4 regions of the Micromonospora sp. NBC_00898 genome follow, and region 1 is predicted to be linked to each of the others. Evidence: riboswitches for the same ligand, from Rfam matches in the RefSeq annotation. Region 1 holds a riboswitch; each other region holds the start of a gene.
The links. Region 1 has a riboswitch for cyclic di-AMP ahead of OG799_RS17175 (C39 family peptidase). Riboswitches for the same ligand answer to the same signal wherever they lie in the genome.

Region 1 (6,957 bases):
AGCCAGACAATCACCGATGACACGCCGAACAGCTCGGCACCCCACCCCCCGGCTGCTTCTACAGCGTCAACACGGTCAGCTGGTCGCTCTCCTGCGAGCTCTTCTTCCACCTCTGCCTGCCGTTCGTGCTGCCGGTGCTGCGCCGGCTGCGCCCCGCCACCCTGTGGGCGGTGGTGGTCGCCGCGCCGCTGCTGATCGTCGCGCTCTGGCCGGGGCAGCGCCTGCTGCCCGAGGAGAGCCGCTGGTGGTTCACCCAGATCTTCCCCGTGGTGCGGTCCCTGGAGTTCTGGATGGGCATGGCCGCAGCCGAGCTGATGCGCCGGGGCCGCTGGCGGGGGCCGGGCCTGACCGCCGCCAGCCTGCTCTTCGTGGCCACCTGGGCCGTGACCGCGAAGGAGACCTCACCGAGCCACCATCGGCCGGGACCGCTACGGGGTGGACCGGCCGCGCACGTCCGCGTCGGCCGCGGCCGTGATGACTAGCAGGTACGCGACTGCGAGCAGGCCGGCCCAGAGCTCCGCCCGGATCCACTGCGCCTTCTACCTGGTGCACGTCTTCGTGATGGTCACCGTGCTCCGGCTGACCGGCCACACGGGGTCGGGCTGCCGGGCTGGTGGGGCCCGCTCGCCGTGCTCGGCTTCCTGCTGGTGAACCTGGTCCTCGCCGGCGCCCTGCACCGGTACGTCGAGACGCCGATGATGCGCCGGCTGGGACCGCCTCGCCGGGCCCGCGTGCAGACCCCACCGGCCATCCCGGCGCAGCGACCGTCCGGACCCGACGGCGACGCCGCCCCACGGCGCCGATCCATCGAGTACGCCGGGCGGCGCCACCCGGCCTGAGCGGAGGCACCGCCGCCCGCCACCGGCGCCCGGTCCACGCTCGTCGCCCGGTCGCCGAGGTGGCGGTGTCCGGTCCGGCCCGGGTCGTGATCCTCGCCAGGTCGCCGACGGGGTGGTGTCCGGTGGGTCCGGACACCGCCGGGTCGGGGATATGCAGGCGTGGCGAGTCCAGCTGGCGGGGCGGACTCCGCGCCTGTCCGGCATGGTCGGTGCCGCGATCCGGCCGGCGACACGCCCGGCGGCGATGCGGCGCGATGCCGTCGGCGGTAGCGTGGGACCGTGCTTCCGGTGGCGCTCGCCTGTCCCTTGTGGTGGGTGGCGCGCTGGACGGCCCGGATGTTGGCCGGTCTGGCCGTCGCGGTCGCCTGTTCGCTCGGCACCGTCACCCTGCCCGTTGGTGCGGCCGCCGCCGCCCAGGCGGCCCCGGTCGCCGGGGTGACCCCCGCCGCCCCGGAATCCTCCTGGTCCCTGATTCCGCCGGCTCTCCGCGTCGCGCCCCACGCCGTTCCGGAGCCCGGTGACCGGCCCGCGGACGCCGCCCTCGCCCTGATCGGCCCAGCCGCACTCGACCCGGCCCGGGTCATGACCCGCTCGGCCGTCCTGCCCGCGGGCCGGGTCTCGACCGGGCCGGCCGTCAGCGGCTCGGGCCGGGGCCCGAGCGGGCCGGCGGTCTTCGATGCGGGCCGCGTACCGGGCGGGGCGACCACCGCCGACCGGGGTCGCGCCGCGCGGGCGTCCGGCGGCGACCTGGCGACCGGAGTCGGCCAGGCACCGCCGGTCGGCATCGGCGCCCCGCTGGCAGCTCCGCGGAACGTGGTCGTCGCGATCTCCCGAGACCCGGTCGTGGCGGGGACCGTCGCGGCGGCCGTCGGCTCCCGGGCACCGCCGGCCCGCTGACCGCCCGCGGGCCACGCCCGCGGCCGCTCTCCACCGAACCTCACCCCCGCACCCCACCCGACGGCGGCCCGATGGCGACCCTTCCGGTCGTGCCTCGCCGCGTCGGGGCGTGCGGCCCTCTCCTCCGCCACATCGTTCCCGTGAGGTGCCGACCATGCAGCAGACCGTGCTGTACCAGTTCCTGATCGAGGTTCCGCAGGCCGCCGCCATCTGGTCGGCCCTGCTCCTGCTCGCCCTGGCCGTGCTCGCCGTGCTGGTCGCCCGCCCGGAGCGGGACGCCCCGTCGGATGCCGAGCCGGTCCCCGACCCGGCCGCCGAGGAGGCGGCCCGCCTCGCCGATCTGTGCCGGTACGCCGACGAGGTGGCGGTGGCCGCCGCCGGGGCCGCGCAGACCGCCCGCCGACGGCGGGAGCAATGGCTGCGGGCCCACGACGAGGTCGACCGGGCCTGGCGGGCGTACGACGAGGCGGAGAGCGCCGCCCGTCGGTTCGCCGGCGCCGCCGTGCTGCCCGCGCCGCGTACCCCGCGGACGCCGGCGGAGTACGCCGTCCGGGAGCGGTGGCTGCACCACGCCGCGATGGCGGCGCACTGGCACGGTGAGCTGTCGGCGCGGCAGCTCGCTGACGTCCTCGCGCACCGGAACGGATGGGATCCGCGCCGGCACCCGGCGGAGCAGGAGATCGTCCTCGCCCGGGTGGTACGCGTCGGCCGGCTGGCCGGCTACCGCACGGCGGCCGAGCGGGAGCAGCGGGCGTGGCGGGACGCGGAGCTGGCCGCCGAGGCGGCCCGGGCGCTGGCCGCGGAGGCGTACGCCGCCGCGGCGGCGCTGCGCCCCGGCACGGTCCCGGTACGCCGCGCGGAGGCGGTGACGGAGACCCTCGCCCCGGTGGTGGCCGGCGCCGCTCCGGCCCGCCCGGCGCGCTTGCGGCCGGCGCGGGTTGGCTGAATTGTGACCAGAATTCGGTGAGCCTGGTCACGCCAATCCGGAAACGGTCATCGTGGCCAGTTGGGGCGATCGACCCCCGCAATTTCCGGTGGCTCGCCACCCGATGTCCGCTTGTCGCCCGACGGTTCCGTCATAACTGCTCGTCCCATTGAGTGACATCAGTGACGGGCTGTTCCGGTCAGCGTAATGGTGGCCGATGTTTAAGCAGGTGAGATGGGTTGGCGTCCCGCGTACCCACCGGTAGTGTCGGCGCGTCCGGTGCGGTTTTCGATCGCAAGAGGCGACGCCGCGCCGACCCGCTCAATCGTGATCTCACGAACCGGGGACCCAGTGCACGTCCGGGGTGAATCCGCGAGCCACGGCCCGCGGTAGGGCGATCTTCCCGCCCGAATCCGTCAGCTAACCCGGTAGGCGGTGTCGGAAGGAGTTCCATCCTCGTGCATCCCAGCCCTCGTTCGTCCCCCCGCCTCCACGGCGCCGCGGTGCCGTCGCCCGCCTGACCGGCGCGCTGATTCCGGTATCCGCCCTGCCGCCCGGTTGACCGGGCGCCCCCCTTTCCCGCGGTTCACCCTGCCCGTGACCTGTCGCGCGTGAGTTTCCCCGCGCGCCGGGGCCGGTGGGTGCCGCCCCCGCCCCCGTGGAGGATCACGTGAAGCACACCCTCAAGCGGCAGCTGCGGCGCCTCGCCACCGAGCGCCCGTACCAGATCGTCGCCGGCTCCGCCGCCGCGCTCGTGCTGGCCTCCGGCACCGGCGCCCTGCTCGCCAACGGCGACGACGCGCCCGTCCGCCAGGAGAAGACCGCCGTGGTCGCCGAGCTGGCCCCCCGGCTGGGTGACGTCGCCACCCGGAGCGAGGCTCGGGTCCCCGCGTCCCCGTCGACCTCGCCGAGCGCGTCGCCGTCGGCGAAGGCCACCTCGGCCAAGCCGGACCCGGACCTGACCCGCAAGGCGGCGCCGAAGCCGCCGTCGACCAAGGTCCTCGACTACACCTACGAGGCGCAGACCGCATACTGGAACTGCGGCCCGGCCGCGGTCCGCAACGCGCTCAGCGCGAGCGGCGTCGAGACCACCCAGGACGCGATGGTCGCCCCGCTCGGCGCCACCGAGAACGGCACCAACTCCGCCGAGGACACCACCCGCGGGCTCAACCAGATGGTCAAGGGCAACCCGTACCGGACCCACATGATCCCCGGTGCGGCCACCCCGGCCCAGATGGACCAGCTCCAGGCCGACGTGGTGAAGGCGATCACCGACGGGCGGGGCGTCGTCGCCAACATCGCGGGCGACGCCACCGACACCGACGGCGGCTGGCACTCCTTCCCGGGCGGCCACTACATCGCCGTGGTGGGCTACAAGAACGACGGCCGGACCGTGCGGATCGCCGACTCGGCGAACCCGGCGCTGCCGTCGTACTGGATCACCACGATCGACCTGGCGAACTGGATGTCCACCCGCGGCTACTCCGCCTGATCCACTCCGCGTCACCCGTCGGGCACCGGCTCCTCCGAGAGCCGGTGCCCGACGTCGTATGCGACGGTCCGGCCCGCCGCCGGCTCTCGCGCCTGCTGTTCGACCGGTGGCACACTGCGCCGTATGGGCGAACAGACGGGTACCCGCCAGCTGTTGCTGCTGCACGGCTTGGGCACCACCGGCGAGGTGTGGCTGCCCTGGGCGCCGCTGCTGGAGCGCCGGTGGGCGGGGCGGTGGCTCGCCCCCGACCTGGCCGGGCACGGTTGGTCGCCGCCGCTGCCGGCGTACACCTTCGCGGCGCTGGCTCGGCGGGTGGTGGCGGGTCTGGGGCCGGTCGCCGACCGGCTGGGGCCACGGGACCGGCTGGTGGTGCTCGGGCACTCGCTCGGCGGGGTGGTGGCGTTGGCGCTGGCCGCGCGGCAGCTCGGCCTGCCCGTGGACGCCGTGGTCGGGCTGGGCATCAAGGCGGTCTGGTCCCCGGCCGAGCTGGGCAAGGCCCGGGAGTTGGCCGAGCGGCCGGTCACCTGGTTCGCCAGCCGGGACGAGGCCGCCCGCCGTTACCTGCGCGTCGCCGGCCTCGCCGGCCTCTTCGCCCCGGACCACCCGGTCGTCGACGCCGGGCTGCGCCGGGAGGACGGCCGCTGGCGGCTGGCGATGGACCCGGCCGCGTTCGGGGTGGGGGAGCCGCGGTTGGCGGCCCTGCTCGCGGCGACCGACGTGCCGGTGCTGCTGGCCCGCGGTGAGCAGGACCCGATGGTGACCGCTGCCCAGCTCAAGGAGCTCGGCGTCCCGGTGGCGACCCTGCCCGGCCTGGGGCACAACGCCCACGTCGAGGACCCGGAGGCCGTCCTCGCCCTGCTCGACCCGTACCACTGACCCGCGGGCCGGTAGGGGGCTCGCCGAGGTGGTTTGATCTGATCATGATGCAGCCCGTCCGCCGCGCGGTCTACCGGCTCTACGCCCGCCGTCTGCGCGCCGAGTTGGCCCACACGTCGCTGCCGCGCCACGTCGCGATGGTGATGGACGGAAACCGCCGGTGGGCCAGGCAGATGGGCTTCGACGACGCCGGGCTCGGCCACCGGTACGGCGCGGAGCACATCCACGAGGTGCTGGGCTGGTGTGCCGAGCTGGGCATCCACCACGTCAGCCTGTTCGTCGCCTCCGTCGACAACATGCGCAAACGAGCCTCCGACGAGGTGGCGAACCTGATGCGGATGATCGAGGACGTCGTGGCGGAGCCACTGCTGCGTCCGGCCAACCCGTGGCAGCTCCACCTGGCCGGCCGCGCGGACGTGCTGCCCGACTCGACCCGCCACGCCCTGAAGCTCGCCGAGGACGCCACCCGTGAGCGGGCCACCGACTTCCACCTCACCGTCGCCCTCGGCTACGACGGCCGCGAGGAGATCGTCAGTGCGGTTCGCGCCCTGCTGGAGGACGAGGCGAGAGCGGGCGCCACCCTCGACGACGTGGCGCAGCGCCTCACCGCCGACCACGTCGCGGCGCGTCTGTACACCGGCGGCCAGCCCGATCCCGATCTGGTCATCCGCACGAGTGGCGAACGCCGGATGTCCGGCTTCCTGCTCTGGCAGGCCGCCTACTCCGAGCTGTACTTCTGCGACGTGTACTGGCCGGGCTTTCGGAAGATCGACTTCCTCCGCGCCCTGCGCTCCTACTCCGCTCGCCGTCGGCGATTCGGCGCGTGACCACCCCGACGGGCGCCGTCGGACCGTGCCCGGAGTGGTCAGGGTGTGGAGGAGAGGGGCGACCCGTCCTGGGCGACGGCGTCGGCGGCCCGGGGCGCCGGCGGGTTCCAGTCCGGTTCGAGCTGCCGGCGGGCGGCGTCGAGGAACGCCTCCGCGTACGAGTCGGCGGGGAAGTCGCCGAGGTAGCGGCTCCGGGTGGCCCACCGGTCGGCCGCCTTCGGGTCGGTGTCGAGCAGCTGCGTCAGCACCTCGTGCACGTTGGACATGTCCCGGCGCAGCACGTACCCGGAGCCGGCCAGCGGGAACCGCTCGACGAAGTGCTCGCCGTCGACGCCCATGTCGGTCACCGCGTACGGCTTGCCGGAGTAGAGGTAGTCCGAGATGACCCCGGAGACGTCCGAGACCAGCGCGTCGGAGCGGTTGACGCACTCGGTCAGGGTCAGCTCGCGGGCGGCCGCCGCGCCCCACAGATGCGCCCGGCCGGTTCGGGCCCGGTCGGCGGCGAGCAGTTCCGTCAGCCGGGCGAGCTGCCGGGCCGAGGTGGGGTTCTGCGCGGTGTACGGGTGGGCCCGCAGGATCACCGTGGCGCCCCGGTCGAGCAGGCCGCGGAGCACCGTCTCGGCCACCGGCAGGGAGCAGTAGTCGGCGTCGGCGTGGTGCCCGGTCCAGGTCGGCGTGTAGAGCACCGTCGGGGCGGCCGGGCCGCGCACCGGCGCCCGGCGTACCTCGATCGCCTCCACCTGCGGACGGCCGACCACGACGAACTTCTCCGCGGGGATCTCCACGCCGGCCCGGGCGTACCGGTCGATGGCGGCCGGTCCGGCCACGAAGATCCGGTCGAAGATCGCCGAGACCGGGTTGGCGCTGGGGGCCTTGTCGCTGTCGCCGTGGTGCAGCTGGACGTGGGTGAGCTGGGAGAACCGGATGCAGTGGCTGTTCTTCGCGCCGTGGTTGACGTAGAACGCCGCCCGCAGGCTCGGCACCAGCGCCTCGTCCATCGACTTCAGCGTCGGGCAGAAGATCACCGGGGCGCTGGTGGCGGCGGCGATGGTCGGCAGGAACTCCGGCTCGCGCAGCAGCACCAGGAACGGCCGGCCGATC
Region 2 (6,957 bases), 3.3 Mb from region 1:
TCGTGGAGTACATCGCCTCGGTGCTGCCCTCGCTCGGCGAGGAGACGGCCACCCTGCACTCGCTCGGCTCGCTCTTCCCGGGCATGTCGGCGACCCGGACGGACCCGCCGGAGGTGGCGGCGGTCAAGGGGTCGCTGCGGATGCGCCGGGTGCTGGAGCGGGCGGTCCGGGACACCGTGCCGGACGCGCCGGCCGAGCTGCGGCTGCTCTACCGGGGCGAGCTGCTCCGGCTGGAGCGCCGGGAGCTGGACGGCATCCGGGACCGGGCGCTGCCCCGGGGGGCGCGCCGCAACGAGGTGCGCCGGGCCGGCTTCGACGGGGTCCTGGCGACGCTGTACGCCCAGGCTCGCCAGCTGCGGGTCGGCCGGCTGCCGGAGCAGCGCGCCTTCGAGGACGAGATCATCGACCGGCCGGAGTTCCGGGAGTTCCTGAAGGCCTGGTGGCCCCGGCTGCACCCCCGGCACGTGCTCGGCTGGCTGGCCCGGCCGGAGCGGCTGCGCCGGTACGCCGGCGGCATCCTCGCCGGCAGCGAGATCCGGCTGCTGACGGAGGCGTACCGGAGCCTGGACACCGCGGGGCTGACCATCGCGGACATCGCGCTGCTCGACGAACTGGACGCGCTGCTCGGCAAGCCGATGCGGCCGGCGAAGGCGAAGCGTGACCCGTTCCAGCTCGCCGGCGGGGTCCGCGAGCTGACCACCTTCGCCGACCGGCAGCGGGCCGCCCGGGCCGCGGCCCGGGAGCGGCCGGAGGACTACCGGGAGTACGCGCACGTGGTGGTCGACGAGGCGCAGGACGTCTCGCCGATGCAGTGGCGCATGATCGGCCGGCGCGGCCGGTTGGCCTCCTGGACGGTGGTGGGCGATCCGGCGCAGACCGCCTGGACCGGCGATCCGGAGGAGCTGACCCGGGCCCGCGACCAGGCGCTGGGGCGCCGCCGCCGGCACCAGTTCACGCTGACCACCAACTACCGCAACTCGGCGGAGATCTTCGCGGTAGCGGCGGCTGAGATCCGCCGGCTCTACCCGGACCTGCCGCTGCCCACCGCGGTGCGCTCCACCGGGGTCGAGCCGGTCGAGCGGACCGTGCCGGCCGCCGAACTGGCGACGGCCGCCGTGGCGGCGGCCGGGACCCTGCTGGCCGAGGTGGAGGGGACGGTCGGGGTGATCACGCCGGTGCCGCGCCGGGACGAGGTGGCCGGCTGGCTCGGCGACCTGGGCGGCTCCCGGCTCCAGGTGGTGACGAGCCTGCAGGCCAAGGGCATGGAGTACGACGGGGTCGTGCTGGTCGCGCCGAGCGAGATCCGGGCGGATCCGGGTTCCGGCGTACGGACCCTGTACGTGGCGCTGTCCCGGGCGACGCAGCGGCTCACCACCGTCGACCCGCTGGGCTGAGCGGGGCTTCGACCGCGAGGGGGCGGATGCCGGCCGCTCAGTTGCATACATAGCGATGTGAACATAGATTGGGCCCGGCCGGGGCGAGGGCGAAAGGGTGTGGGCGTGGGCGCAGGTCATGACCACAGCGGGGCGGTGACCAACGCCGCGTACCGCCACCGGGGCCGGCTCTGGGCCGCGTTCGGGCTGCTCACCGCCCTGATGCTGGTCGAGGCGGTCGCCGCCTTCACGACCGGCTCGCTGGCCCTGCTCTCGGACGCCGGGCACATGTTCACCGACGTGCTGGGCATCGGCATGGCCCTCGCGGCAATCACCGCCACCCGGCACGCCGACACCGACCCGCAGCGCACCTTCGGGCTCTACCGGCTGGAGGTGCTGGCCGCCCTGGCCAACGCGGTGCTGCTCGGCGCGGTCGCGGTCTACGTGCTGGTCGAGGCGGTACGCCGGTTCGGCGAGCCGCCGGAGGTCCTCGCCGGTCCCATGCTCGCGGTGGCGGTGCTCGGCCTGCTGGCCAACATCGCCGCGTTCGCCCTGCTGCGTACCGGGGCGCAGGAGAGCATCAACCTGCGCGGCGCGTACCTGGAGGTGCTCGGCGACCTGCTCGGCTCGCTCGGGGTGATCGGCGCCGCGCTGGTCATCGCGCTCACCGACTGGTGGTGGGCGGACCCCCTGGTCGCGGTCGCGATCGGGCTGTTCATCCTGCCCCGCACCTGGCGGCTGGGGCGGGCCGCGGTGCGCATCCTCGTGCAGGCCGCCCCGGAGCACCTCCAGGTGACCGCGGTGCACGACCGGCTGGCCGCGGTGCCCGGCGTCGCCGAGGTGCACGACCTGCACGTCTGGACGCTGACCTCCGGCATGGAGGTGGCCTCGGCACACCTGACCATGGCGCCGGACGCCGAGGTGGGCACCGTGCTGGCGGCCGCGCGGGCGGCCCTGCACGAGGACTTCCGGATCGACCACGCCACGTTGCAGATCGAGCCCGGAGCGTCATCCGGGGCTTGTGGTGCGGTCGAGTGGTAGTTAGGACAAACTTAAATCAAAGTGGGTATTGTGCGCTAATGCCGGTTTTGCTCCCGGCTGCGGCCTTCGCTCACCGGGCCGAGCCGGAGCACCACCGGTAGGCTCGGCCCCGGCCTCCGCCGGGCGGCGCCCTCCGGCGCCTGCGGTGGCCGCCGCCTAATCGCCGCCCGCGGCGAACCGGGGAACCATGTTCGTGGGGTGCATCCGCGCCAGCGGTAGGGATCTTCCGTCCCGAACCCGTCAGCTAACCCGGTCGGCGGCTGACGGAAGGAAAGTGAATGCCAGCAGTGGCACCTGTACGACGGACGGCCGCCCGGTTGGCGGCCCTGCTCGTCGCGACGCTCGCGCTTGGCGTCGCCGCCGTGCCGGTCGGCCCCGCCTCGGCGGCGCCCCGGGCCGGCCTGCTCGCCGCCGCTCCCGGCGACGACGAGGGCGGCACCCCGGCGCTGCGCGCCCAACTCGACGCGGCCAGCAAGGGCTGGCTGGACGCGAAGGCCGCGCTGGCCCGCTCGGTCGGCCGGCAGAAGCAGCTCACCGACCAGCTCACCACGATCAACGCCGAGCTGAGCGTCCGCGACACCAAGGTCGGCGAGATCGCCGGCGTGGCGTACCGGACCGGACGGCTCGGCACCGCTGGGGCGCTGCTCAACAGCGACAGCCCGGAAGGCTTCCTGGACCGCGCCGCCGCGCTGGGCCAGGTCGCCGCCCACGAGGACCGGGCGCTGCGCGACCTGATCGACACCCGGGACCGGGCGACGACCACCCGGACCGCGCTGGACGCCGAGATCCAGGAACAGCGCAAGCAGGTCGCGGTGATGGCCAAGCGCAAGCAGCAGGCCGAGCGCGCGCTGGAGGTGGCGAACGACCGCGCGAGCAGCGGCGGCTCGGCCCGCGGCACGTCCACCGCGAACGCCACCCCGGCACCGCGCAACTCCGACGGCTCCTGGCCGCCCGAGTCGTGCAGCGTCGACGACCCCACCCCGGCCGACGGCTGCATCACCCCGCGCACCCTGCACGCGCTCAACCAGGCCAAGGCGGCCGGGTTCACCCGGTACGTCTCCTGCCACCGGCCCAGCGGGTCGGGTGAGCACCCCAAGGGCCGGGCGTGCGACTTCGCCGCGCAGTCCGACGGCTTCGGCGGGGTCGCCACCGGCGGCGACCGGACGTACGGCAACAACCTGTCCGCCTACTTCATCCGCAACGCCGACGCGCTGGCCGTGCTCTACGTGATCTGGTTCAAGCAGATCTGGCTGCCCAGCAGCGGCTGGAAGGCGTACAGCGGGGGCAACGGCGACCCGTCCAGCGACCACACCAACCACGTGCACCTGTCGGTCTACTGAGCGAGCGGGGTGGCCCGTCGCCGCACGGGCCACCCCGGCTACGTCCGCCGACGTACGCCGGATGTCGCCGCCGGCCCCACGACGCGGCCGGGCCGCCGGACCAGCATGGTCGGCATGAGTCGACTCGCCCCCGCCAGCCGCAAGGCCCTGCTGACCCTGCACCTGGTCACCGCGCTGGGTTGGCTCGGCGCGGACCTGGTGCTGCTCACCCTGGGCGTCGCCGGGCTGCGCGGCGCCGACCCCGCGGTGGTCTACCCCACCGCGGGGCTGGTCGTCACCTACCTCTTCGCGCCGCTGAGCGTCGTGGTCTGGCTGGTCGGGGTGGTGAGTTCGCTGCTCACCCCGTGGGGGCTGCTGCGCTGGCGGTGGGTGCTGGTCAAGTTCGCGCTCACCACCGTGATGCTCGGCCTGGTCCTGCTGCTGCTGACGCCCCGGATCCGGGAGCTCGGCGCGCTGGGCGCCGCCGCCTCCACCCACCACCGGGTGGACCTGGTCGTCGCCCCAGCGGTCTCCAGCACGCTGCTGCTGATCGCCACCGTGCTCTCCACCTACAAGCCGTGGGGCCGGCTGCGCCCCGCCACCCCGGCCCGCCGCCGCCCGGCGGCCGCCGCGCCCCGGTCCTGACCGACCGCCGTCGGACCGCGACCCGGGCTGCAGCCAACGGGTCAGCCCGGGCGGACGCGGCCGGCCGTGCCGGCGGTCAGCTCTCGGCGGGGGCGTCCGGGCCGCGGTCCAGCGCCGCACCGAGCCGGCTGGCCAGCCCGAGGTGGGCCGCCCGGGCCTGCCGGAAGGCGTACCCGAACAGGGGCGCCGGCGCGGAGAGGGTGATCTCGACGTCGATCCGCGTCACGCCGCCCGGCTCGTCCCGCAGCCGGGTGTGGTTGCGGACGGTGGTGGCGGGGCGCTGCCGGGCTACGGTCACCACCTCGTCCTCGCTCGCGATCAGCACGTCGGCCTGGTAGGTGACCGGGAAGCGCAGCGGCCCGACCGCCAGCCGGTCGGTGATCGCGTAGCTGGCCAGGGCGCCCGGGTGGGGCGGCAGCCGGCGCACGCCGACGATCAGCGGGTGCAGCTCACCCTGGCGGCTCAGGTCGCCGAGAAGCGCGACCGCCTCGGCCCGCGTACAGCGCGCCTGCACGGTGTAGCTGAACGTCTCGCGGCTGAGCACACCGTCCCCCTCGCCGTCGGCGGTCCGCACGATCGTCCCGTACCTGGAGCGGGCTGGCAACGCTCCGCATGACGCGGGGCGCGCGGGGAATCCGGGCCTCCGGATTCGAGGAGGCGGCGCGCATGGACGGGTACGGCGGATGACCGGCCGACCTGTACCGGCGGTTCGCCGCCGACCTGGGCGCCAACGGCAGCCGGGTGGTGGTGGACCTGGCCGGCGGGCGGCCGAACGATGACGCTGCGGGTGCTGGTCACCAACGACGACGGGATGGCCGCACCCGGCATCGGCTGGCTGGCCCGGACGGCGGTGGAGCGGGAGGGGCACGTGGTGCTCTCCGGGATCAACCGGGGTGCGAACGCCGGCCGCGCGGTGCTGCACTCGGGCACCGTGGGCGCCGCGTTCACCGCCGCCGCGAACGGCTGCCGGGCGATGGCGGTCTCCCTCGACGTGCTCTCCGCCGGGGAGGCCACGGCGGCCAGCGGCGGCGCCGCGGTGGCCGCCGCCGCCCGGGTCCGCGACGCCGAGCGGCACTGGTCCACCGCCGCCCGGGTGGCCCTCGCCCTGCTGCCCCGACTGCTGGCCGGGCCGGTGGAGAGCGTGCTCAACGTCAACGCGCCCGACCTGCCGCACGGCCGGCTGCGCGAGGTACGGAAGGGGACCCTGGCCAGCTTCGGCCAGGTGCAGATGACGGTCGCCGAGTCGGGGTACGGGTTCGTGCGTACCTCACTCGAGGAGCCCGGGCAGGCCGTCCAGCCCGGCACCGACCTGGCCCTGCTGGCCGACGGGTACGCCTCGGTGACCGCGGTGCGGGCAGTGATCGAGGTCTCCGACGTCGACCTGTCCGGGCTCGGCGCGCCCGAAGGCTGACGCCACGAACCGTGACCGGGAGTCGGCGCTCAGGCGCCGGGGAGCACCTCGGGAGTCGCGGCGCCGGCGAAGTAGGGCTCGGGGGCGCCGAAGAGGCCGAGCAGGCCGGTGACCCAGAGCTGCCGGTGCACGAACCGGCTCGGCTCGGTCACGACCAGCTTCACGCCACTGACCTCGCAGGTCTGGAAGCCGGCGACCATCGCGCTGATGCCAACGGAGTCGATGAAGGTGACCAACCGCATGTTCAGCTCGATCCGGGACGGACGGCCCTTCGCGAGCACCTCCGCGATCGCCTCGCGGACCTCGTAGGCGGTGTCGACGTCGATCTCACCCCGCGGGGCGATCTGGATGACACCGCCCGACAGCACCGACTTCACGATCGACAGGCTCACGCGAGCACCTCCACTCGCCCGTTGACGGGCGCCTCATCAGTACGCGGGCCGCGACCGAGAGTATTCCTCCGACGGCCTCGGTCGCCACCCCTCGGGATGAGCAATTCGCGGATCGGGCACACCTGGGCAGCCCAATCCCGACCTTCTGGTTCCTATTTTCCCGATGACCGGGTTGCTCATTCTCCAACGATCGACCTGGCCGGCCGATCCGCCGCACCAGGGTAGCGGCCCGACGCCCGCCGGTCGCGCACCCCGCACGTCGGCGCGTTCGGTTGACCCCGCGGCCTAGCATCGGCCGGGAGTGCCCCCGACGGAGAGGATGATCGATGATCAGGAGACTGCTCGGGCTGGCCGGCGTCGGCACCCTGCTCGCCCTCATGCTGGCCTGCGGCTTCGGCGGCGCGGGCGACGACGATGACGACGACGATGACGACTTCGCCCGTGGGGCCGCGACCGTGTCGGTCCGCTGAGCGAACCCCCGGATGGTTTGCGCCGGCGCCCTGAGGGGCACAGGCGGGTAAGCGAACAGTCACGCGCCGGACAGCCGCCGGAGTCCGAAGTTGCCCCCGGGCTTCGGCACCCCGAGGAGGTAAGCACCATGTTCGGAACCACTCTGCTGGACCGCCGCAGGCCGGAGCGGATCGCGGATCAGGCGTGGCAGCACCTGGTCTCCGCCGTCAGCTCCGCCGGTGACAGCGTCCGGGACACCGCCCGGTCCGCCCGTCGCGGTGGCTCGGGCCTGGCCGGCGACGCCACCGACCTGGTCGGCTCCGCCG
Region 3 (6,957 bases), 870 kb from region 1:
CGCGTTCGTCATCGACCACTCGGCGGACTTGGCCGCGCTGTACGCCCCGGTCTGCGGGAAACTCACCCAGGACAGGGCGGACAGGATGTTCAGGATGGTCCCGCCGCCGTTCGCCGCGATCGTCGGCGCGAACGCGCGCACCACCGACAGCGTGCCGAAGTAGTGGGTCTCCATCTCCAGCCGGATCGTCGCCAGGTCGGCGTCGAGCAGGTCCGCCCCGGTGCTGATGCCGGCGTTGTTGACCAGCAGCGTCACGTCGCCGGCCAGCCGTGCCGCCGCGGCCACCGAGGCGGGATCGGTGATGTCCAGCCGGACCGGGGTGACGCCCGGCAGGTCGACGCTGTCGGGATTGCGGGCGCCCGCGTAGACGGTGGCGCCGCGGGCCACCAGTTCGGCGGCGAGGTGGCGGCCGAAGCCGCGGTTGGCCCCGGTGACCAGGGCGGTACGTCCAGCGATCTTCATGTCCTGCTCCTGCGTGTGGTGAGGGGTGTCGGCCGGTCACGCGCGCCGCACCGCAGACGCTACCCCTCTGACTTCGGGAAACAAAAGTCAGCTAGGTCACGCGGGTCCTCGGGAATGCCTCGGCCGGTGCCTCACACCTGCCCGGCGTAGAAGCCGTACCGGGCCAGGGGCTCGACGATGACCCGCTCCTCGTACGACAGGTGCGACAGCAGCGTGTCGGTGAGCAGGTCCACCGCCTCCCGCACCGCGCTGAAGTCACCCGGCTCCCGGATCAGCTCGACCAGCGCCCGGTCCACCCCCTCGACCACCCCGTGGATCGCCACGTGCTCCTCCTCGAGGCGGTCCAGCACCGGGCCCAGCCCGGCGTCGACGCGCCGCAGGTGCGGGAAGATCGAATTGTCCTCCAGCCCGTGATGCTGGCTCACCACCGTGCAGTACGCCGCGCAGTACGCCCCCAGCGTCCAGTTGTTCTGCCGCATGGTCATTTCGTTGAGCGCCGCGCGGGCGTCGTCCGCCGACACCGCGCCCCGCCGGACCTGCTGGAGCAGATCCCGCAGCTGCCCCAGCTCCTGCCGTAGGTGGTCGTGCACGTCGACCAGGTGCGCGCCGACGGCCTGGGCGTGCGGGGTGTAGACGTGCCCGGCCGGCGCGGCCGGCGCCACCGGGCGGGTGGTCTCGTCCCAGAGGCGGCGCCCGCTCAGCCGTACCCCCGGATCCGGGGTGGCGGTGACGGCGAGGGCGGTCGCGCCGCCGGCCTCGACCACCTCGCGCTGTTCCTCGAGGGCCCGGGCCCGGCTGCCGGGCTCGGCGCGTTCGGCGGCGACCAACTCCCGCACCGCGGGCGCCACCTCCTGCGCGAAGAGCTGGATCGCGGTGGGGTCGTCGGCGCCGAGGATGAACCCGGACGTGCCGTGGTCGAGGGCGAGCCCGGTCAGCTCCTCGACCCACTGTTCCGGTGGCCCGTCCAGGAAGTCGGACCGGGACCGGCCGAACCGGCCGGAGACGTTGAGCAGCCGCCGCACCGACCGCGGCTCCCGCCCGGCCGCCTCGGCGCCCTCGTCGACGAGCGCGTTCAGCTCGGCCAGTTCCCCGGGCCCCTTGGCCAGGTACGCCAGTGACGGCAGCCAACCGTCCGCCACCCGACCGACCAGCCGGAGCATCCGCGGCTTGTACGCGCCGACCCAGATGCCCACGTCGTGTGCCGGGGCGGGCCCGCGCTTCGCGCCGACCACCCGGTAGTGCTCGCCCTCGACCCGCACCATGCCGCGCCGGTCCGCCGCCCACACCTCGCGGATCACCCGGACCGCCTCGTCCAGCGCGTCCACCGCCTGGCTGGGCGTGAGCCGGCGGCCGCCGGCGGCCTCGATCGCCTCCCAGAACGCGCCGGCGCCGAGGCCCAGCTCCACCCGGCCGCCGCTGAGCAGGTCCAGACTGGCCACGCTGCGGGCCAGCACCACCGGCTGGCGCAGCGGCAGGTTGAGCACGTTACCGGCGAGGCGGATCCGGCTGGTCGCCGCCGCCAGGTACGACATCAGCGTCCAGGTGTCCAGGTGGCCCGGCTGGTAGGGATGGTCCTGGAAGGTGACGAGGTCCAGCCCGACCTGCTCGCAGAGCTTGGCGAGAGCCACCACCTGCTCGGGTTGGCCGGCGGTGGGGGTGAGGAAGCCGCCGAAGATCAACTCGTGCCCGTAGTCGGTCATGTTCCCGCCGCCACCTCGCCCGCTCCGCCGTCCGTCGCCGCCGGGGAGCGCCCGGTGCGTCGTGCCGGCGGCCCCCGCCACCGTAGCCCGGACCGGATCCCCGGGGCTCAGCGGTCCCGAGGAATCGACCGGACCGTTCACTGCTCACGCTGGACCATCTCCTGGCAGGGCTCCTCCGGCAACATCACCCCGGGCACCACTATCCTGCAGGGCATCCGGGCCGCGGCGGGTCCGACCACGACAGTCACCTACAACCAGCGCGGCACCGGCATCGACCGCACCTACCGGGCCGCGATCGCGGTGGTGGGCGAGACTCCGTACGCGGAGGGCCCATCAACGCGGGTGACGGGCAGGTGCCGCTGTTTGCACAGGGTTACGGCCTGACGTACTGACCGCCACTGAGGAGGCCGCCGGGCAACCATCCGGCGGCCTCCCTATTGCACGCTCGGGAGTGTCGCAACTCGAAATTCCGCGCCTTCGCCCGGCCGGGTGAAGAACTTCACAAGAAGTGGGCGATCACCCGAAACCGTTCCTAACGTCGTATCCGTTCGCGATCGCGGACACCACGGGCCGGCAACGCCTAATCCCGCCGCCGGCCAGGTGGTACCTGGACCTCAGGCGGGAGCGGGGGACCCACACGTTCCTCGGTGCTCGACACCTCGGGGTGAAGCCGCCGACCGGCGGCCGGGCTCCTCGGCCCGAACCCGACAGCTCACCTCGTCGGCGTGGAGGAAACCATGGCAACTGAATACACCGCACGCCACCGCCGGACCGGCCCGCGTCGGATCGCCGCCGGGGCGCTCGTCGTCGGCGCGGCCACCGGCGCCGCCGCGATCCTCGGCCCGGCCGAACCGGCCAGCGCGGCCAGCGTCAACTGGGACGCCATCGCCCAGTGCGAGTCCGGCGGCAACTGGCACATCAACACCGGCAACGGCTACTACGGCGGCCTGCAGTTCTCCAAGGGCACCTGGAACGGCTACGGCGGCCAGAAGTACGCCAGCCGGGCCGACCTGGCCAGCCGCGGCGAGCAGATCGCCATCGCCGAGAAGGTCCTCGACGGGCAGGGCATCGGCGCCTGGCCGGTCTGCGGCAAGGAGGGCGGCTCGACCAAGCACTACTCGTCCAAGTCGGACTCCGGGTCGGCGAAGAAGTCCCGCTCGGACTCCGGGTCGAAGTCGACGGCCGGCTCCTCGCGCGGCGACCAGCCGGCGACCCGCAGCCACCGGCGTACCGCGCCGGCCTCGGGCGGCTCCGGCAGCTACGTGGTGAAGCCGGGCGACACGCTGTCGGTGATCGCCGACGTGCAGGACCTGGCCGGCGGCTGGCACGCGCTGTACGAGCGCAACAAGCGCGTGGTCGGCGACGACCCGGGCCTGATCTTCCCGGGTCAGCAGCTTCGCCTGCGCTGACGTACCTCCGGTCGCGGCCCGTCCCCGGCAGGCCGCGACCGCACCACGCGACGAGCGCCCGGCCGGCATCCCGGCCGGGCGTTCCGCGTCTTCCCGCAGTGGATGCCGCTGCGGGAGCCTGCGGAGGTCGATGACGACCTGGCTGTGTTCGCCCAGGCTCAGCCGCGCCTGCACCAGGTCCTCGAGGACCGCGAGTCGCTGCTGCTCCAGGCCGACCCGGCCCCGCGCGGCTTGCGGTACGGTCGACCGATGATCTCCTGATGGGGGCGGACGGTGGACGACGTCTCGGGCGGGTTGGCCGCGTTGGGAATCAACGTGCCCGAGCTGGCGCCGCTGCCGCTGGCCGACGGCGTACGGGTGCTGGGTTTCCCGGCCGAAGGCGACGACGCGCTGGCCTGGTGGCGGCGGCTGCGCGCGGTGCACGAGCGCACCGGCTGGCGGCCGGTGCTGATCCCGTCGGTGGACGAGGCGTACGCCTCGCACGGCCTGGTGGAGCCCGACCCGGCGGCGCGAGTCGCCCGCTCCGCCGGCCTGGACGCCGTCGCGCTGCTGAACCCGCAGGGCACGTTCGAGTCGCAGCCGGACGGAACACGCGCCGACATGCTCGACCGGTGGCCCGACGAGCCGCTGCGGCTCGACGAGTTCAGCCTGCCCTACGAGCCGGACGGGCGACCGGCGTCGGTGCTGGTGGCCCTGGTCGAGGCGGCGCGCGGATGGCAGGTGCTGACGCTGCTGGACTATGGATACTGGAACGACTGCCCGGAGCCGGCGGTGCACGGTGCGGTGCTGCGGTACTGGGGTGAGCGCTGGGGTGCCGAGCTGGTGAGCCTGACCCGGTCGGGTCTGGAGTTGGCGATGACCCGTCCTCCCCGCACCAGGCCGGACGCACTCGCGTTCGCCTGTGAGTACCCGGTCTACTGCCTGGACGGGATGAGCGTGTACGACGCCGACGATGTTCCGGACCTGGCCGGCTGCGTCATCGACGCCGAGGTCGTCCGGTTCTGGTGGGACTGACCGGTCGGCCGGCCGGCTGGCCGGGACTGAGCGACATGGCGGAGCGGATCGTCCTCGCGCTGTGGTGAGCTGGGCGACGGTGTCCAACATGCCGCTCGCGCAGATCGAGGCGTACAAGGAGCGCAAGGGGTGGACGCTGCCGTTCGTCTCCTCGCACGGCACGTCGTTCTCGGACGACTGCGGGGCGGGTCGGGGATTCATGCTGAGCGTGTTCCTGCGGGGCGGCGAGGACGTCTACCGCACCTACTACACCCAGGCGCGGGGGGTGGACCGGCTGCTGTTCATCAACAGCTTCCTCGACCTCACCCCGTACGGCCGGCAGGAGGACTGGGAGGACTCGCCGCCCGGCTGGCCGCAGCGCCCCACCTACGGCTGACATGGCGCAGCGGCCGGCCGTCGGGAGGACGACGACCGGCCGCTGCGTCTTCGATCAGCTCAGGTTGAGCGCGGTGTCGTCGACGACGAAGGAGGTCTGCAGGGAGCTGTCCTCCACGCCGCTGAACGAGATGGTGGCGGTGGTGCCGGCCAGCGACGAGACGTCGAAGGACCGCAGGACGTAGCCTGCGGCGGCGTTGACGTTGGAGTACGTCGCCAGGGTGGTGCTGCCGGCCTTGACGGTCAGCTTGTCGTACACCGTGCTGCCCGACTCGGCCGTGTCGATGTGCAGGTAGAAGGAGAGCGTCGCGCGGCATCCGGCCGGGATGCTCACCGACTGCGACAGGGTGTCGGTGTGGGTCGAGCCGTACCCGTCGAGCCACGCCTTGTACGAACCGCCGTGCGCGGGCTGGCTGGACGAGTTGGTGATGACGCCCGAGGTGGCGCTCCAGCTCACCGCGCCGGACTCGAAGCCGGGGTTGGCCAGCTTCTGGCCGGAGCAGCTGCCGGTGGGCGGCGGGGTGGTGGTGCCGCTGCAGGTCGGGTCGCCGGACTGGGCCGGCACGCTGACCGCGTCCCAGGCGGCCTTGACCGTGTTGAACTCGGTGCAGCCGGTGCTGCCGTAGAGGTTCTTCGCCGCCTGCAGCGTCCAGGTGCGGTACTTCAGGTACGACGAGGACGACGTCTTCAGCAGCATCGCGTTGTACATGATCTTGATGGCCTTCTGGATGCCCAGGCCGGTCACGGCGCTGCCGTTGCAGGTCGAGCTGGTCGGCTGGCCGTTGGTCGGGTTGCTGCCCATGGCCAGCAGGTAGAACCAGTGGTTGCCCGGGCCGGCCGCGGCGTGCACCTCGGTGCTCGGGATGCTGCTGGAGTAGCAGTTCGGGTCACCCAGCGCCGACGGGTTGTACATGTTGCGGATCGGGCCGCTGCCGACCAGGTTGATCTTCTCACCGACCAGGAAGTCGGGGGCGTCGTAGGTGGACGGCTCGTTGGCGAACCACTCGGTCGCGGCGCCGAAGGTGTCGGCGACGAACTCCTGGGTCCCGCTGCCGGAGATGCCACCCGGGGTGTGGTCGTCGATGCCGTGGCCGATCTCGTGGGCGACCACGTCCATCGAACCGATCCACTGGCCGGAGGTGTTCTTGCCGATCTGGACCTGGGTGCCGTCGTAGTAGGCGTTCTGGTCGTTCAGGCCCACCCGGATCGGCCAGGCGCCGCCGGCGCCGTCGGCGCCGTTGCGGCCCAGCCACTGGGAGAGCATTTTGTGCTCGGTCTGCGCGCCGAACAGCGCGTCGACGCAGCCGGTCTCCTTGTTGGTGGCCGTGCCGTTGCCCCAGACGTCGTCCGAGCCGGAGAACGTCGTGTTGGTCGCGGCGTCCTGGCAGCTCTGGTTGGTGACGCCCGGGTCCTTCATCGAGTACGTGCTGCCCGACAGTGTGGTGTTGAGGGTCAGCGGGCTCGGCCCGTTCCACGCGCCGGTGCCGCTGCCGCGCACGACATGCTCCTGCTTGCGCAGCACCTTGCCGGTGAGGGCGTCGACGTCCACGGTGAGCCGGCTCGGGCCGTCCGCGGTGGTGCCCCGGACGGTGGTCTCCCACGCCAGGGCCGGCGTGCTGTCGAGGGTGTAGACGACCAGCGTGGTGCCCTCGACGGTGGTCACCGTCTTCAGTTGGGCGCGGGCGGTCTTCTCCGCGGCCGTGGCCTTGAGCTTCGGCGTCGTGGCGAGGCTGCCGATGCTCTGCTGCTGGGCGACGGAGGCGTACTTCAGGTTGCCGGCGGAGTCGGTCGCCAGAACGAAGTCGCCGCCGGTCACCGGCAGGCCCTTGTAGGTGCGCTCGTAGGGCACGTACTGGGTGCCCTCGGAGCTGATGACGGGCTGCTGGACGAACGCCTCGTCCGAGCTGGCGTGCAGGTACTGGGGGCGGCTGGCGACCAGCGCGCTGGCCGAGCTGGCGGCGAGCGCGCGGGCCTGGGCCGCGTCGGGGGCGGGGCTG
Region 4 (6,817 bases), 2.3 Mb from region 1:
ACGTGATTGAACGAAAGGCCGCCTTGATATCACCCCGGGGCTTCCCTAATGTGGGGCACCGACCGCTGTGGGTCGTCTGCCTCGATCTTCCCCCTCACGAGGCGCCTGGCGGTCGGTTGCAAAGGAGTCGGTGCCGGTGGCAACCATGCCCCCTCATCGTCACGACCGGAGTAAGCCTTCGGTCCGACCGGTCGGCGCTCGCCGGGTCGTACACCGTCTGCTCACCCTGGTCGCGGCCGTAGCGGTCGGCGCCGGACTCGTCGCCGCGCCCGCGCACGCGGCCCCTTCGGTCGACGAGATCGAGGCGCAGATCGACAAGCAGTGGGAGCAGTTGGAGCCCACCATCGAGGGCTACAACAAGATCCGCGCCCAGCTGAAGGTCAACCAGAAGAAGTCCGCGGACCTGCAGAAGAAGATGGCGCCGCTGGAGCTGCAGTCCGCGCTCGCCATGAACCGGGTCGGCGACCTGGCCTCCCGCTACTACATGCAGGGTCCGTCCCAGGAGGTCGGCGCTCTGCTGGTCGACGCCAAGCCCGGGACGCTCGCCGAGCAGCTCACCATCCTCGACCGGCTGGCCGCCGAGCAGCGCAAGCAGGTCGCCGGGGTGCTCGCCATCCGCGACAAGTACAACCGCGAGAAGCAGAAGCTGGACGCGCTGATCGCCACACAGGTCAAGCAGCGCGACGAGATGGCGGCGAAGAAGAAGCAGATCGACGCCGAGATCAAGCGGCTCACCGCCTCGCTGCCGAAGACCACGGTGAAGGTGGCGGGCTGTCCGACCATCAACGGCGTGGTCAGCAGCGCCGCGCAGACCGCCATCCGGGTCGCCTGCCAGCAGGTCGGTGACCCGTACGTCTGGGGCGCCACCGGGCCGAACTCGTTCGACTGCTCCGGCCTGACCCAGTACGCCTACAAGGCGGCGGGCATCTCCCTGACCCACTTCACCGGCGCCCAGTGGAACGAGGGCAGGGCCGTCTCCCGCACCGACGCCCGCCCCGGTGACCTGGTGTTCTTCTACAGCGACCTGCACCATGTGGGCCTCTACCTCGGCAACGGCCTGATGGTGCACGCGCCCCGGACCGGCAAGCCGGTCCAGGTGACGCAGGTGAACTACATGCCGGTGGCCGGCTACCGCCGGGTCACCTGATCCGATCCGACGACGAAGGCCCCCGGTCAGCTGACCGGGGGCCTTCGTCGTGCCGCCGGGGACTACTCTGGTGAACCCACCGCCGCCGGCAGGATGAGCACGTCGTCCAGGTTGGCGAACATCACCCGGTGACCGAACTGCATCTGCACGTACTGGTTCTCGCCCCGGACCACGGTCCGGTCGCCGGGGGCGGAGCCGTCGAAGGAGACCGCCCGGTAGTACTCGCCCGGGAGGACGCCGCCGAGTGCGTACCGCTGGCCCGCCGCGAAGGTGTACTGCAACGGCGAGATGGTCTGGTACGGGATGGTGGCCGGGTAGGCCGCCCGCTCCGGGTAGGCCCGGCCGTACACCGGGATGGTGGCCTTGCCCGGCTTGGGCGTCACCACGAAGCCCTGCGCCCACTTGGCCGTGGGGGCCGACGCCGGGTTGAGGAACCAGGCCTTCTGGCCGAGGTACCAGATCGCGGTCCAGTCACCCTGGACCTCGGCGAGGGCGTACGTCTGGCCGGCCGAGGCGCGGGCGCCGTGGTCGGAGATGTACATGGTGTCCGGCGTGCCGTTCGGCCGCAGGCCGCGATCGTTGACCAGCGGGGCGGACTCGCTCGGGGCGGTGTGCAGGATGACCGAGGAGGAGCCGCGCAGCGGGCACGGCACCGCCGGCGGCGTGGGCTTCGGCACGCCGGGCGGCTGCTGGTTGCAGCCGAGGAACGCCGGGCGGTTGGTGGCGTAGTCCGGGTCGATGGTGACCAGGCCGGTGTGCGGCGTGCCGGTCGACTGGAACGGCGCCTTCATCAGGTCGAAGTAGTGCGACCAGTCCCAGTACGGGCCCGGGTCCCAGTGCATCCCGGCCACGTTCCCGGGGAGGATGCCCGGCACGTTGTCGTGGCCCAGGATGTGCTGCCGGTCCAGCGGGATCTGGAAGCGCAGGGCCAGGTGGCGGACCAGCTTGGCCGAGGTCCGGTACATCGCCTCGGTGTACCAGGTGCCGTGCCCGGCGAAGCCCTCGTGCTCGATGCCGATGGACTTGGCGTTGACGTACCAGTTGCCGGCGTGCCAACCGACGTCCTTGGCCTTGATGTGCTGGGCGACGTAGCCGTCCACCGAGCGCAGCGTGTAGTGCCAGCCCAGGTAGGTCTTGTCCTGCACGAGCTTCACGCTCGGGCCGAAGTAACCCTCGGTGTCGTGGATGACGATGTACTCGATCTTCTGCTGGGCGGGCCGCTCGCCGAGGTCGTGGTTGCCGTAGTCGCCGGAGTTCGGGCCGTACTTCTCGTACGGCGCGGGGATCCACTCACAGGCCAGGCGGACCGGGCACTCCAGCCCGTCCGGCCGTTCGGCGCGGCGCAGTCCGAGCTTGTGCAGCCCGGACTCGTCCGGCGTCACCGCGGTGGCGGCGAGGGTGACCCGCTGGCCGTCGTCGGTGGTCCGGCTGGCGCCCTGGCCGATCTGGTCGTACACCTCGTCGGCGAAGGCCGCCGCGGCGTCCTCGGTGTCCGCGCCGGAGTAGCGGGCCACCGCGCCGTACCAGGCCGCCGGGTCGCTGCCGGCGCCGACCGGCGCGGCCAGTTCTTTCTGGTACGACGCCAGCAGCGCCGCCCCGCCGCGGATGTTGGCCGCTGCGTCGGTGCGCAGCGTCTCCTCGGCCGCCCCGGTGAGCGCGGCGGCGGCGTCGAGGGTCTGCAGGGAGGCCTGCGGCAGGAGGTCCCCCGGGGTGGCCGCCGCTGCGGTGTCGACGACCAGGGGCCGGGACTCGTCGCCCCGGGGGTCCTCGTTCTCGTCGACGTGTGCGCTGGACGGCGTGGCGGCGACCTGTTCGGCGTCGGTCAGGTGCATCGGCCCATAGCCGCCGCTGGTGCTGGGCTGGCCGGGGTGGGTGTCCCAGCGGGATTCCAGGTACGACACGCCGAGCAGGACGCTCTCCGGCACGCCGTACTCGGCTGCTGCGGCGGCGTACTGCTGTTGGCGGTCGGTGGGTCCGGTCGGCCCGGCGTCGGGTTCGGCGGCGACGGGTCCGGTGGTGAGGAGAACGGTGGCCGCCGCCACGGCGGCGGCGAGCAGAGCTCGTCTGGTTGGGGGCACTGGCGAACGGAGCATGGAACCTCCAGATCGGGCGGAAGTCACTGCGTGCTCACCCTCGCCCCACGCATGGCGCTGGGTCAATACCTTTCCCCGTGATGATGTTGAGTGAAGGAAACCTTCACCGCGCCGATCGCCGGGAACTTCGGTACGGAGTGTCACGGCGTCGTGGGTTGCGGATCGATAACGGAGATCTCTACTCTGGTCAATCGTCGACCGATGTATGCACCGCCCAACCGGGGTGGTGACGGTCCGACACCGCCGAGTCGCCTCCGGGCGAGCCGGGGAACCAGGTACCTGGGGTGAATCCGCGACACTGCGGTAGGGCGGCTCCCTTCCCGTCCGAACCCGTCAGCTAACCCGGTAGGCGGTCAGCGAAGAAGGAGTACGGAAGCCCGGTGGCACACCATGCCCCGCGGCGACCGTCGGTCCGGTCGGTCGACCGGACGACGGCTGCGCCGCGTCCACGCTGGTCCCGCTTCACCACCGCACTCGCCGCACTGGCCGGCACCGCCGTCATCCTGACCGGCGGCGCCACGGCGGCGCACGCCGACCCGTCGGTCGCCGAGATCGAGCGCCAGATCGACCAGGACTGGAACAAGCTCGAACCGATCATCGAGCAGCACAACGCCACCCGTCAGGACCTCGCCGTCAAGCGGAAGCAGGCCGACGCGCTGGCCAAGCAGATCGCCCCGCTGCAGCTCCAGGTCGACCTCGCCATGGGTCAGGTCAGCGGCCTCGCCGCCGACGCGTACAAGGGCGAGCAGCTGTCGACGGTGAACGCGCTGCTGGGCAGTCGCTCCCCGGCCGACGTGGTCAACAACCTCGAACTGCTCGACCGCTTCGCCCACCGTCAGCAGCAGCAGGTGAGTTCCGTCGTCGAGCTTCGCGACCAGCTGGCCGCCAAGAAGAAGCCGCTGGACGAGATGGTCGCCCAGCTGGCCCGCACCGAGGCCCAGCTCGCGGCGAAGAAGAAGCTGATCAACGCCGAGATCGCCAAGCTGGACAAGCTCCGGCTCAAGGTCTACGGCAACGGTGGCGGCGGCCCGCTGCGGCCCGCGCCCTGCCCGTCCGGCTATCCGGGCGGCCCGGCCGGCATCGCGGTCAAATTCGCCTGCGCCCAGATCGGCAAGATCTACGTCTGGGGCGCCGCCGGCCCGGACCACTACGACTGCTCCGGCCTGACCATGGCCGCCTGGGCCAAGGCCGGCGTGTCGCTCCCGCACAACGCCCGCCAGCAGCACGACGTCACCCGCCGGGTGAGCCGGAGCGAGCTGCGCCCTGGCGACCTGGTCTTCTACTACAGCGACCTGCACCACGTCGCGATGTACGTCGGCGGTGGCTGGGTGGTGCACGCCTCCCAGTCCGGCAAGCCGATCACGATGAAACGCGTCGACGACGGCCAGATCAACAGCTACGGCCGACCGGGCTGATCCGCCGGAAGGGGCTCCCGCGCCATGGGGGCCCCTTCGCCGTCAGCGGGTCGGCCAGGTGCGCCAGTTCTGCCAGGACCGGCTCGGCGTCGGACCGCGCTGCCCCTGGTAGCGGGAGCCGTAGACCGCCGAGCCGTACGGGTGCTCGGCGGGCGAGGAGAGCCGGAAGATGCAGAGCTGACCGATCTTCATCCCCGGCCAGAGAGTGATCGGCAGGTTCGCCACGTTGGAGAGCTCCAGCGTGACGTGGCCGGAGAAGCCCGGGTCGATGAAGCCGGCGGTGGAGTGGGTGAGCAGCCCGAGCCGACCCAGTGAGCTCTTCCCTTCGAGGCGGCCGGCGAGCTGGTCGCCCAGTGAGATCACCTCGAGCGTCGACGCGAGCACGAACTCGCCCGGGTGCAGCACGAACGGCTCGCCCTCGGGCACCTCGACCATCGAGGTCAGGTCGTCCTGCTGGACCGCCGGGTCGATGTGCGTGTAGAGGTGGTTGTTGAAGACCCGGAATAGCTTGTCCAGGCGTACGTCGATGCTGGACGGTTGCACCAGCGTGGGCTCGAACGGCTCCAGCGCGAGCGTGCCCACCTTGATCTCGGAGACCAGGTCGCGGTCGGAGAGCAGCATCCGAACACCATAGCGACCGGTACGGGTGACCTGCGTGTCGGACTGCGCGTTCGTACGTGTGTTCGATAGAATGTCGGCATGGCTTCCTGGTCCGAATTCGCCGCCGACGAGCCCCGCCTCGCCGACGAGATCCGCCTTCTCATGCAGCAGTACGGGCCGGGCTTTGGCTATCTCGCCACGGTCCGCGCCGACGGCGGCCCCCGCGTCCACCCGGTCTCGCCGGTCATCACCGACGAGGGGCTCTTCTGCTTCGTCCTCGACTCGCCCAAGCGCCGCGACCTCGAACGCGACGGCCGCTACGCGCTGCACTCGTTCCCGCCCGAGGAACGCGACGACGAGGCGTACGTGGCCGGCCGCGCCCGGCCGGTCACCGACCAGGCCCGGGTGGCCCGGGTCGCCGAGATCGGCCGGGCCGCGCCGCAGGTCGACTGGCGGCTGTTCGAGTTCACCGTCGACGTGGCCATGCTGACCCGGCGCGACCAGGGCGGCGCGGCCGATCCGGTCGACGGTTCCGCGGCGCCGGCGGTGCAGGTCTGGTTCGATCCGCGGGCGGGCGCGCCCGCGCGCCGGGTCGGCGCCACCGCAACGGAGGGCCGGCGCGGCCGGCACGGGTTCGACACCCGCCGTCCGGCCGCCTGAGGCAGCGGAAACGCCGGTGCCGGCCCCGTCCGAGGACGGAGCCGGCACCGAGTCGCCGTACGGCTGCGTTACGCCGCGCGGTAGGCGTTCCACGCGGTCAGCATGCGGCTCGCCTGACCAGGGGTGAACTGGTACATGCACGAGTCGTAGGTGTAGTCCATGAAGTTTGTGATCGGGTCCAGGCCGGCCGTGGTGCAGGTGTCCCGCCCGGTCGGGCACTGGAACGCCGGCGACGACTCCGCCGGGGTGTCGGAGACGCTGTCACCCGAGCCGGAGCAGCCACCCTGGAAGGTGTGGTAGAGGTTCAGCCAGTGGCCGACCTCGTGGGTGCCGGTGTCGCCCTGGTTGTAGTTGGTGGCGGTGCCACCCGGCAGCGACTCGTTCAGTGCGACGACGCCGTCCATGCTGTCCAGCTTGCGCTTCGGGAAGGTCGCCCAACCCAGCAGGTTGTCGCTGAGCTCGCCCAGGTAGAGGTTGAGCGTGCTCTTGCCGCCCTCCCGCAGCGAGGACTTCATCTGCCGCTCGGCCGTGGAGCCCTGGACAATCGGGTACCAGGCGGCGTTGGTCACGTGGTGGACCTTCTGCAGCTGGAAGCTGAACGCGGTCGGTGCGCCGCCGGTCGCACCGGCGTAGGCCTTGTTGAGTACGTCGATCTGGGCGGTGACCAGCGAGTCCGGGATGTTGCCGCCGGCCCGGGTGGTGTCGCGCTGGATGACGTGCACGACCACCGGGATGGAGACGGTGGCCAGCGTGGTGACGCCGGCGCCGGCGCGGAAGTTGGCCCGCTCGCGCAGCGCGGCGGCGAGGTCGGCCTCGCGGTCGCGGACCTGCTTGGCGGTCAGCGTGTTCGGGTCCAGCTTGGCCGAGCCGCCCTTCTTGATCCGGGCGTCCGAGTGGACGTC

Region 2: linked by a shared signal. The riboswitch ahead of OG799_RS01055 (coiled-coil domain-containing protein) and the one ahead of OG799_RS17175 (C39 family peptidase) in region 1 are both predicted to bind cyclic di-AMP.
Region 3: linked by a shared signal. The riboswitch ahead of OG799_RS12935 (transglycosylase family protein) and the one ahead of OG799_RS17175 (C39 family peptidase) in region 1 are both predicted to bind cyclic di-AMP.
Region 4: linked by a shared signal. The riboswitch ahead of OG799_RS28540 (NlpC/P60 family protein) and the one ahead of OG799_RS17175 (C39 family peptidase) in region 1 are both predicted to bind cyclic di-AMP.

What each region holds. Positions count from the first base shown of each region.
Region 1 covers NZ_CP108775.1:3,524,523-3,531,479, reverse strand. The annotation lists partial or broken gene OG799_RS17195 (acyltransferase family protein) at 66-482, shown strand; gene OG799_RS17190 (hypothetical protein) at 630-839, shown strand; gene OG799_RS17185 (hypothetical protein) at 1,119-1,736, shown strand; gene OG799_RS17180 (hypothetical protein) at 1,891-2,682, shown strand; cyclic di-AMP (ydaO/yuaA leader) riboswitch at 2,970-3,111, shown strand; gene OG799_RS17175 (C39 family peptidase) at 3,320-4,153, shown strand; gene OG799_RS17170 (alpha/beta fold hydrolase) at 4,277-5,029, shown strand; gene uppS (polyprenyl diphosphate synthase) at 5,074-5,856, shown strand; gene OG799_RS17160 (CDP-glycerol glycerophosphotransferase family protein) at 5,895-6,957, opposite strand, start outside.
Region 2 covers NZ_CP108775.1:211,582-218,538, reverse strand. The annotation lists gene OG799_RS01065 (HelD family protein) at 1-1,394, shown strand, start outside; gene OG799_RS01060 (cation diffusion facilitator family transporter) at 1,500-2,414, shown strand; cyclic di-AMP (ydaO/yuaA leader) riboswitch at 2,558-2,689, shown strand; gene OG799_RS01055 (coiled-coil domain-containing protein) at 2,693-3,754, shown strand; gene OG799_RS01050 (hypothetical protein) at 3,869-4,378, shown strand; gene OG799_RS01045 (SRPBCC family protein) at 4,455-4,952, opposite strand; gene OG799_RS01040 (5'/3'-nucleotidase SurE) at 5,154-5,789, shown strand; gene OG799_RS01035 (STAS domain-containing protein) at 5,819-6,181, opposite strand; gene OG799_RS01030 (hypothetical protein) at 6,508-6,651, shown strand; gene OG799_RS01025 (hypothetical protein) at 6,780-6,957, shown strand, end outside.
Region 3 covers NZ_CP108775.1:2,650,211-2,657,167, reverse strand. The annotation lists gene OG799_RS12945 (SDR family oxidoreductase) at 1-462, opposite strand, end outside; gene OG799_RS12940 (LLM class flavin-dependent oxidoreductase) at 594-2,162, opposite strand; cyclic di-AMP (ydaO/yuaA leader) riboswitch at 2,730-2,903, shown strand; gene OG799_RS12935 (transglycosylase family protein) at 2,900-3,571, shown strand; gene OG799_RS12930 (DUF4253 domain-containing protein) at 3,845-4,585, shown strand; gene OG799_RS12925 (DUF899 family protein) at 4,524-4,961, shown strand; gene OG799_RS12920 (M4 family metallopeptidase) at 5,016-6,957, opposite strand, start outside.
Region 4 covers NZ_CP108775.1:5,866,620-5,873,436, reverse strand. The annotation lists gene OG799_RS28550 (NlpC/P60 family protein) at 146-1,147, shown strand; gene OG799_RS28545 (N-acetylmuramoyl-L-alanine amidase) at 1,210-3,240, opposite strand; cyclic di-AMP (ydaO/yuaA leader) riboswitch at 3,472-3,607, shown strand; gene OG799_RS28540 (NlpC/P60 family protein) at 3,621-4,655, shown strand; gene dcd (dCTP deaminase) at 4,698-5,276, opposite strand; gene OG799_RS28530 (pyridoxamine 5'-phosphate oxidase family protein) at 5,355-5,915, shown strand; gene OG799_RS28525 (zinc metalloprotease) at 5,984-6,817, opposite strand, start outside.